Regions from separate parts of the Paenibacillus sp. FSL W8-0187 genome, predicted to be linked through region 3. Evidence: predicted binding sites of a transcription regulator. Region 3 holds the regulator's gene; each other region holds the start of a gene.
What was found. The regulator Rex, encoded in region 3, represses fermentation and respiration genes when NADH is low (regulators of the CRP and FNR family bind a similar motif). The targets are predictions, from matches to a motif close to TTGTGAAATATTTCACAA.
Positions count from the first base shown of each region.

Region 1: a site for Rex is predicted at 1,632-1,649, ahead of MKY48_RS01225 (flavocytochrome c). Genes of this name have one in related genera too.
Region 2: a site for Rex is predicted at 1,739-1,756, ahead of nadA (quinolinate synthase NadA). Genes of this name have one in related genera too.

Region 1 is NZ_CP150206.1:252,794-256,082, forward strand. It holds gene MKY48_RS01225 (flavocytochrome c) at 1-1,428, opposite strand, end outside; gene MKY48_RS01230 (TetR-like C-terminal domain-containing protein) at 1,832-2,398, shown strand; gene MKY48_RS01235 (oleate hydratase) at 2,511-3,289, shown strand, end outside.
Region 2 is NZ_CP150206.1:60,549-63,837, forward strand. It holds gene ftsH (ATP-dependent zinc metalloprotease FtsH) at 1-1,602, shown strand, start outside; gene nadA (quinolinate synthase NadA) at 1,832-2,770, shown strand; gene nadB (L-aspartate oxidase) at 2,809-3,289, shown strand, end outside.
Region 3 is NZ_CP150206.1:2,709,162-2,712,450, forward strand. It holds gene dinG (ATP-dependent DNA helicase DinG) at 1-691, shown strand, start outside; gene MKY48_RS12155 (redox-sensing transcriptional repressor Rex) at 764-1,429, shown strand; gene MKY48_RS12160 (amidohydrolase) at 1,404-2,705, shown strand; gene MKY48_RS12165 (DUF5590 domain-containing protein) at 2,736-3,254, shown strand.

The sequences.
Region 1 (3,289 bases), 2.5 Mb from region 3:
ACCGTGCAATCCGCCTGTTAGTTCACCGGCTGCAAACAATCCTGGAATAGGCTTGCCGTCTTTATCCAAAACTTCCGTGTTCGTGTTGATTTTTACGCCGCCCATGGTGTAGTGAATACCGGGGGCGATTTGGATGGCGTGGTATGGCGCTTCGGACAAGTCGTTATCCATGCCTGTCGTTCTGTCGAATTCGGTATCTTTATTGTTCTTCACCGCACTGTTCCATGTATCCAGTGTGACTTTAAGCTGATCAGCTGGGACGCCCATTTCTTTGGCTAAAGACTCGATCGAATCACCGTGAATGACAAAGCCCATTTTCTCATATTGCTGAATCGCTTTGACGCGGGATTTTACCCCGGAATCGAACACAAGATAAGCCGATTTTTCAGGAAGCTTATTGATGGCGGCGGTGACGTTGTCCCGAGTATCCAGCTCGTTTGTGAAACGTTTGCCTTGGCTGGTCACGAGGATGGCTCCTTCTCCCCGAACGGCCTCCCCGATGAGATAAGATTTCTCCTGCTGCACCGTAGGGTGAACCTGGATTTGATCCATATCGACCGTTGTACCGCCGAGCTTTTCAATCATGGTGATGCCGTCACCGGTGCTGCCTTCCTGGTTGGTGGTCACGTACCCTTTCAGATCGGACCGAACTTCGGAAATCATGTCCATATTGGCTCCGAAACCGCCGGTTGTTACAACGACGGCATCTGCTGCAATGTTTTTCTCATCATTCTCGTTGAAGATGACTTTGACGCCGTTTACCTTGCCGTCTTTTTCCGTAATATCCGTTACCTTGGCATTGACGAATAGCGGAATTTCTTGTTCTTGTACATTTTTTACCAGTCCGTTGACAAGGTATTGTCCTACTGCTGAGCCGTCCTCAGGACGGTGCGTGCGTTTTTCGTTCATGCCGCCCGTAATGGTGATATTGTTCAACCGAATCCCAATGGAATCCAGCCAATCGATCGCGCTTGCCGAGTTGTCAACGAAGAAACGAAGCATGTCTTTGTCGTTGGTTCCATGACCGCCCTTTAAAGTCTCTTCATAAAATAAATCGTTGTTGTCCTTAATGCCCTGTTCTTGTTGGAACTTGGTTTCGGAAGCATTCATGCCCGAAGATGATTTTATGGTATTCCCGCCGGCAATCGGCATTTTTTCAAAAATGACCGGATTCATGCCTTTTTCTTTTGCCTCAAGAGCAGCAGACATACCGGCTCCGCCTGCACCGACGATGATGATATCATACTTTTCTTTGAGCTGATCGATCGGCGTATAACCGGTTTGGGACGCACCCGAAACGGCTGTCTCTTGGTCTTCTTCTTTTTTCGCGTTGTCCTGACTCTGATCCTGGTTCCCGCTGCCGCATCCCGCGATAGCAAGCATGAAAGAGAGAATGAGTATAAGCGTTGCTGCAAACTTCCTTTTCACTGTGTAACCCTCCATTTTCTCTATATCTATTTAGTTGACCCTAAAGAGCCAATCGAAAAAGGAGGTCGTAACGAAGGAAAGCGAGAAGTGAAAAGGAACGTGAGCGTGACCTTTACTCTTCGAATCTCAGATCTTCCCTGGTTGCCTCCCTCCGGTCGGCCTCGTCAGGTCCACTTCATTGTAATATAGAGCAATCAATTATGTGGTGAATTATTTCACAATGTGTATTGGGTCTTATTTATTACGATGCCACCCGGGCTACGATCTCTTGACTTCCTGCGTGTTTCCAATTTATTTTGCCTCATAAGGATACCGCTTTTTCGCGTTGAGTTCCTTTATAATGAAGATATATAATCTGATCATTGCCTGTGTGGATGATTACGCTCTTGATTGGAGGGGTTTTATGGCACAAACAACAAAAAAAGCGCTTGCCCTATCGCTAAAAAAAATGCTTGAGAAAAAAACGCTTGATAAGATAACCGTTATTGATATTGTTGAGGACTGCGAAGTAAATCGCCAAACGTTTTATTATCATTTCAAGGATATTTATGATCTTGTGGAGTGGATTTGCACAAGTGAGGCTACCATAGCGTTGGATGGCAAGAAAACATATGACACGTGGCAGCAGGGCCTATTGCAAATATTTGAGTATGTGCTGAAAAACAAGGCGTTTGTGACGAGTGTCTATCATTCGATTAAACGAGAGCAACTGGAAAGGTACCTATTTAACGTAACCTATAATCTTTTGATAGGAGTTATCGAGGAAAAGGCCGTTACGATGTCGATCAGGGATGATGATAAGTCGTTTATCGCTGACTTTTATAAATATGCGTTTGTAGGATTGATGCTGGATTGGATTGCTAAAGGGATGAAGGAAGAGCCCGCTGCGATTGTGGACCGGCTAAGCATTTTGATTCAAGGAGATATTTTTTTCGCGCTTGAAAAGTTTAAATCGCACCACGATCATTAGACAATATTAGGCTTTTGTCGAAAGTTTCGACATTAGGCGGACATTGTCTATAGGAGACCTCCGAATATTTTCTTATGATGAAGTTGCTAGAATCAATTCGGAGGTGACTGGAATGTATTATAGCAATGGAAATTATGAAGCGTTTGCCCGTCCGGAAAAACCGGTCGATGTCGACAAAAAATCAGCATATCTGGTTGGAGCCGGTTTAGGCTCTCTGGCAGCTGCGTGCTTCCTTGTGCGCGACGGCCAAATGAAGGGAGAACGGGTTCACATTCTGGAGGAGCTTAGTCTTCCCGGAGGTGCCTGCGACGGAATTCATGACAGCGATAAAGGTTTTATTATTCGCGGTGGACGGGAAATGGAAGATCATTTTGAATGCTTGTGGGATTTGTTCCGTACTATTCCGTCTCTTGAAATTGAAGGCGCATCGGTTTTGGATGAGTTTTACTGGCTGAACAAGAAAGATCCAAACTATTCTCTAATGAGAGCCACGGTTAACCGAGGCGAGGATGCCCATACGGATGGAAAATTTGCTCTGAGTGAAAAAGCTTCGCTGGAAATCGTGAAGTTATTCTTTACTCGAAACGAAGATTTGTATGATAAGCAAATTACCGATGTATTCACGGAGGATTTCTTTGCCTCGAATTTCTGGCTTTACTGGAGAACGATGTTTGCCTTTGAAGATTGGCACAGCGCTTTGGAGATGAAGCTTTACATTCAAAGATTCATTCACCATATTGGCGGACTGCCTGATTTTTCGGCGTTAAAATTTACGAAATATAATCAATATGAGTCATTGATTCTGCCAATGATGAAATATTTGCAGTCGCATGGCGTTCATTTCCAATATGATACAACGGTCACGAATGTAGTATTTGATATTCAAGGTAA
Region 2 (3,289 bases), 2.6 Mb from region 3:
GAAGAGAAGAAACGGATTACATTTGAGGATGTAGCCGGAGCAGATGAAGAGAAGCAGGAACTTGTTGAAGTTGTTGACTTCTTGAAAGATCCGCGCAAGTTTAACACGGTTGGCGCTCGCATTCCGAAGGGCGTTCTGCTTGTCGGTCCTCCGGGAACAGGTAAGACGCTCCTGGCTCGTGCCGTTGCTGGTGAAGCAGGAGTGCCATTCTTTAGTATTTCCGGTTCCGACTTTGTTGAGATGTTTGTCGGTGTCGGTGCTTCTCGTGTACGTGACTTGTTCGAAAACGCGAAGAAGAATGCACCATGTATCATCTTTATTGATGAGATTGATGCTGTGGGTCGTCAGCGTGGCGCCGGACTTGGCGGCGGTCATGACGAGCGTGAGCAGACACTCAACCAGTTGCTGGTTGAAATGGACGGTTTCGGAGCGAACGAAGGCATTATCATCGTTGCTGCGACCAACCGCCCGGACATTTTGGACCCGGCGCTTCTTCGTCCGGGACGTTTTGACCGTCAGATTACCGTAGATCGCCCGGATGTGAAGGGCCGTGAAGCCGTACTGAAGGTTCATGCACGCAACAAACCATTGACGAAGGATGTTAAACTTGACATCATCGCCAAACGTACAACCGGTTTTACAGGTGCCGATCTGGAGAATCTCCTGAACGAGGCTGCCTTGCTTGCGGCTCGCCGCAACCGTAAAGATATCTCCATGCGAGAAGTGGATGAGGCGATTGACCGTGTTATCGTCGGTACGGAGAAACGCAGCCGCGTGATCAGTGATCGCGAGAAACGTATCGTAGCTTACCATGAAGCAGGTCACACCATTGTGGGTTACTTCCTCGAGCATGCGGATACGGTGCACAAGGTAACGATTATTCCTCGTGGCCGTGCCGGTGGATATGTCATCATGATGCCGAAGGAAGATCGGATGCTCGTGACGAAGCAGGAATTGCTGGATCGCGTAACCGGTTTGCTCGGCGGCCGTGTTGCTGAGGAACTGTTCATCGGTGAAATCGGAACCGGAGCATATAGTGACTTCCAACAAGCGACGGGCATTATCCGCAGCATGGTTGTGGAATACGGTATGAGTGAGAAGCTCGGACCGATGCAGTTCGGTACATCCCAAGGACAAGTGTTCCTTGGACGTGATATCGGACATGAGCAGAACTATAGTGATCGAATCGCTTATGAGATCGATCAGGAAATGCAGCGATTTATTAATGATTGCTATGAGAAATGTAAAGAGATCCTGAATAAGCATGCAAAAGAGGTTCACCTGATTGCGAACACGCTCCTCGAGATGGAAACGCTGGAGCTTGAGCAAATCAAGAATCTCATTGAGACCGGATCAGCTGAAGGCAACGGCAGTGGCGACGGTGAAGGAGAAGGTTCTACCGAGAATGGTGAACCGATCATCGACAACATTGGCGACGTGAAAGTTCGTATCCAAGGGAAAGAAGACGGCGAGCAGCCGACTTCCACGGAAGAAATTCCGAACAACCCGATGGATTCGAATGATCCAGGGCCGGAGCGAAAAGATTCCGAGCGCAAGGATCCTCCAGGCGGATCGGACAACGGTAACAGCAGCTTAACGTAATATTCGCTGATAAAACATCGAATACCGAATAAAATTGAAGAACCGGAGAACGATAATTCGTTTTCCGGTTCTTTTTGTGCTTTCTATCACATTGACAGGGGGCAGAACGAACGTGTACATTAGTTGTTAAATAAGGATGCGCATCCTTTCACAAAGGTGGAAACCATCCTGAAAGTCACATGGTCATCAGCGGCGAACCGCCGGACTACATAAAGGGAGAGGGTCGATCATGGAAGCTTTGGCACTGGAGCGTAAAGCAGAACAGAACCGTGAACTGCGTGAGCGGTTAATGCAATTGAAGAAGGAACGTAATGCAATCATTTTGGCTCATTATTATCAACGGGACGAAATACAAGAGGTCGCTGATTTCCGGGGGGATTCCTTCCTGCTCGCGCAGAAGGCAGCACAAACCGATGCTGAGGTCATCGTATTTTGCGGTGTGCATTTTATGGGCGAGAGCGCTAAAATTCTGGCACCGGGCAAGACGGTTCTTATACCGGATGAGCGGGCTGGCTGCCCTATGGCGGATATGGTGAACGTGGACGGACTTCGGAAGCTGAAAGCGCAGCATCCGAATGCGAAAGTGGTCACATACATCAATTCATCGGCTGAGATCAAAGCCGAAACGGATATCTGCTGTACGTCATCCAATGCCGTTAAAGTGATTCAGTCGGTGGATTCGGATGAAATTATATGGGTGCCTGATAAAAACCTGGGACATTATGTTCAGCAGCATACCGACAAGAAGCTTATTATCTGGGAAGGGTATTGCAACACGCATGACATGCTGACGGTTAAGGATGTTGTCGAGATGAAGGCCAAATATCCTCATGCGGAATTTGTGGTGCACCCGGAATGCCGTCCTGAGGTTGTTGCGATGGGCGATTTTGTAGGGAGTACCACCGCTATTCTGGAATATTGCAAAAATTCATCTGCCAAGGAGTTTATTGTAGGCACAGAGGATGGAACCGGATATCAGCTTCGATTGGATAGCCCGGATAAATCGTTCCACTTCGCTACGAAGTTCCTGGTGTGTCCGAATATGAAAGTGAATAACCTCAAAAAGCTGGTTAAAGCGTTGGAAACGATGAAGCCGCAAATTTATGTGCCGCCGGTCGTTGCAGAGAAAGCCAGAACTTCATTAGAGCGCATGTTACAAGTTAAGTAGCATGCGCTACTCTTTCGTGAAAAGACAGGTGAGGCATCGTGATACCGCAGTATTTAATTGATTTTGAGCTGAACGATCTTCCGGTCATTGAGACGGATGTCATCGTGATCGGTTCAGGCATTGCGGGTTTATATACGGCGATCATGGCAAGCGCGACTCAGAATGTGCTATTGATTACGAAGAAATCGCTGCTTGAAAGCAACACGCGTTATGCACAGGGAGGGATTGCAGCCGTAACAGCAGAGGATGACTCTCCGGCCTACCACCGGCAGGACACCCTCCTGGCAGGGGCGGGCCTATGTTCTTCTACCGCGGTGGATGTGCTTGTCAACGAGGGCCCGGTCGGTGTTCAAGAGCTGATTCGGCTCGGTACGATGTTTGATGTGGAGAATGGCGAGCTCGCACTCACCCAAGAAGGCGCGCACAGTCATCGCCGGATCCTTCATGCCAACGGGGATGCAACCGGATATGAAATCGTGCGTGCCCTTTCCATTCAGGTTGAAATGCTTCACAATGTAG
Region 3 (3,289 bases):
TAATTACAGGGAGCAGGCCCTCCTTGTCGTGCCGCGCGATTTTCCGAGCGTGAAGGGCTCGGTCGGGGATGCACTCTTTGTGAATACACTTGTGCAATCATTGGCCGATACGGCAATCGCTACGCATGGCCGCATGCTTGTGCTGTTCACTTCGTACCGCATGCTGCGTCAGGTTCACGAGCCGTTGAAGGAGGCGCTGGCATCCAGCGATATTACGGTACTGGGACAAGGGATGGACGGAACCAGCCGTACCAAGTTAATCCGGAGATTCCAGGATAGCAGTGCTTCGGTCCTGCTGGGTACGAGCTCCTTCTGGGAAGGGGTAGACATACCCGGGGAGGCGCTCACTTGCCTTGCGATCGTCCGGCTGCCGTTCCAGCCGCCGAATCATCCCTTGGTCGAAGCCAAGAGCGAATTGCTGCAGCAGCAGAATAAGAACCCGTTCATGAAACTTTCGGTTCCGCAAGCGGTCATTCGCTTCAAACAGGGATTTGGCCGACTGGTGCGGACCGCGCAAGATAAGGGGATTGTCATTGTCTACGATACCCGGGTCATTGAATCCTATTACGGGAAATATTTCTTATATTCTTTGCCGGGGCCGAAGATGGAGCATATGCCGACAGAGGGGATCGTTCCCCGAATTTCGGAATGGCTGCAGGAAGAGGCAGGCATAGAGAACCAAGCTGAATAAAAGTGAAACAATGAACGAAATGATCTGTCACAAAAAAATGTAGTTATTAACCTATTATTAGGGGGAGCATGAATGAAATCGGAAAAAATTTCGGAAGCCGTGGTCCGCAGATTACCTGTATACTTGCGCTATTTGAATGAGCTTCAGAAAAGGGAGGTCTCCACGGTTTCCTCCCAGGAACTGGGACAAAAACTGGACCTCAATCCTGCTCAAATTCGTAAGGACCTAGCGTATTTCGGTGATTTTGGACGGAAAGGGATCGGATATGACGTATCTTATCTGATCGAGAAAATTCGCCAGATTCTAAAGCTGGACCAGAAGATCAATGTCGCATTGATTGGGGCCGGTAATCTTGGACATGCATTATCGAATTACAATGCATTTCTGAAGGACAATATGAAGATTGTGGCGGTTTTCGATTCGTATTCTCCCAAAGTTGGTATGAAAATTAACAATTTGGTTGTACAGCCGATGGAGGAACTGGAGAAGACGGTTCATGAGTACGGCATTCGTATCGGGATAATCACCGTTCCGGATTTTGAAGCGCAGAATGTAGCCAATCAGCTTATCGCCGCAGGCATCGAGGCTATCCTGAATTTTGCGCCAACCATCCTGAAAGCCCCATCCCATATCCGGATTCATACGGCTGATTTCACTACGGATTTGCAGAGTTTGGCCTATTATTTGGATAACGGCAAGGAGGATGCAGCACATGACGACAACGAAGTGGATGGTTAAGAACGGAACGTTTGCGGTACTAGAGGAAGGAAGATCCGTGCTACGCGGATATATGGTTGTGGAGAATGACCGGATAACCTATCTGGGTGAAGAAGAGCCAACCGTCCAAGAGGGAATAGAAGTTATCGATGGAACTCATCTATTTTTCCTACCTGGGTTGGTGAACACGCACGGACATGCGGCGATGTCGCTGCTCCGCGGTTATGGCGACGATCTGGCACTGCAGGTATGGCTTCAGGAAAAAATGTGGCCTATGGAAGCCAAATTCACGGCCGACGATGTATACTGGGGAACCGCACTCTCCGTGCTGGAGATGATCAAAGGCGGAACCACGACATTTGTGGATATGTATGATCATATGGATCAGGTTGCCAAGGTTGTGCAGGACTCAGGAATGCGCGGCGTCCTAATGCGCGGCGTCATCGGATTGTGTCCGCCTGAGGTGCAGCAGCAGAAGCTGGATGAGGCGGTGGCATTCGCGAAAGACTGGCATGGCAAGGCTGACGGGAGAATTACGACGATGATTTCACCGCATGCACCTTATACGTGCCCGCCGGATTTCATCGAAAAATTCGTTCAGGCATCCCATGATTTGAATCTGCCTTTGCATACGCATATGTCCGAAACGGAAACGGAAGTAGCTCAGAATGTAAAAGACTACGGACTTCGCCCTGTTGCCCATTTGGAGAAGCTTGGCATGTTCTCCCGGCCAACGCTGCTTGCGCATGCCGTCCATCTGACCGATGAAGAAATCGAAATCCTGGCCAAGCATCAAGTTATGGTGTCGCATAATCCAGGCAGCAATTTGAAGCTTGCCAGCGGCATCGCTCGCGTGCCTGCACTGCTGAAAGCCGGCGTAACGGTGTCGCTGGGTACCGATGGACCTGCGAGCAATAATAATCTGGATATGTTTGAAGAGATGCGTCTGGCGGCATTGATCCATAAAGGGGTAAGCGGGGATCCAACCGCAATTCCTGCATCCGAAGCGCTTCGCATGGGTACAGAGTATGGAGCCAAGTCAGCCTTCCTCAACGATATCGGCACACTTGCGGTAGGAATGAAAGCAGATATGATCGCACTGAACACGGATCAAGCGCACTTCCTTCCACGGACCGATTATATTTCACACGCTATCTACTCAGCCAGTGCGAAGGATGTAGAGCATGTATGGGTTGACGGCAAGCAGGTAGTGAAGAATGGCGCGAGTCTTACTCTTGATGAGGAACGTATCCGCCGGGAAGCGCAGCGTGCATTTGAGCGTCTTACAACCCTCTAGGGAATAATCAAGGGGAGCGAGGAGACGGATTTGAAGAAAAAAACGAAGTGGATATTGCTGAGTGTGTCCAGCGTGCTGCTGTTGCTGCTTGGTTTACAGCTCTATTATTCATATGTTATGAAAGATACTTGGAATGAAGAAAGAATGGCAATTGTTGCCGCGAAGCAGCATGGCCAATTGGTTACATCCGGGAAGACCTATAAATCGGTGTGGGGCGAGGATAATAACTATTGGGTGGTAAGCGGGAAAGATCAAGACAATCAAGATCGTATGGTATGGGTGAAATTTACGGATGACAACGTACCTGTTGAAGGTGCTGACGCTGTCCAGTCCGTTTTATTGAAAACGGGAATGTCAGAAGCCCAGATGCGGGATCAGATCTATAACGAATTGCCTGGCGTTGAAATTAAGCGGCTGCTGCCTGGAATGTATGAGGGTGAGTATGCATGGCAGCTGCAGTATGAACACAACGGTCAGCGCGGCTATCGGTTTTATCGTTTTCAAGATGGTAACACCATCGGGAATGACATTATTCTTCCAAATCAATAAAAATGCAGTAAGAGAGGCGCCCTTTATAGGGTGCC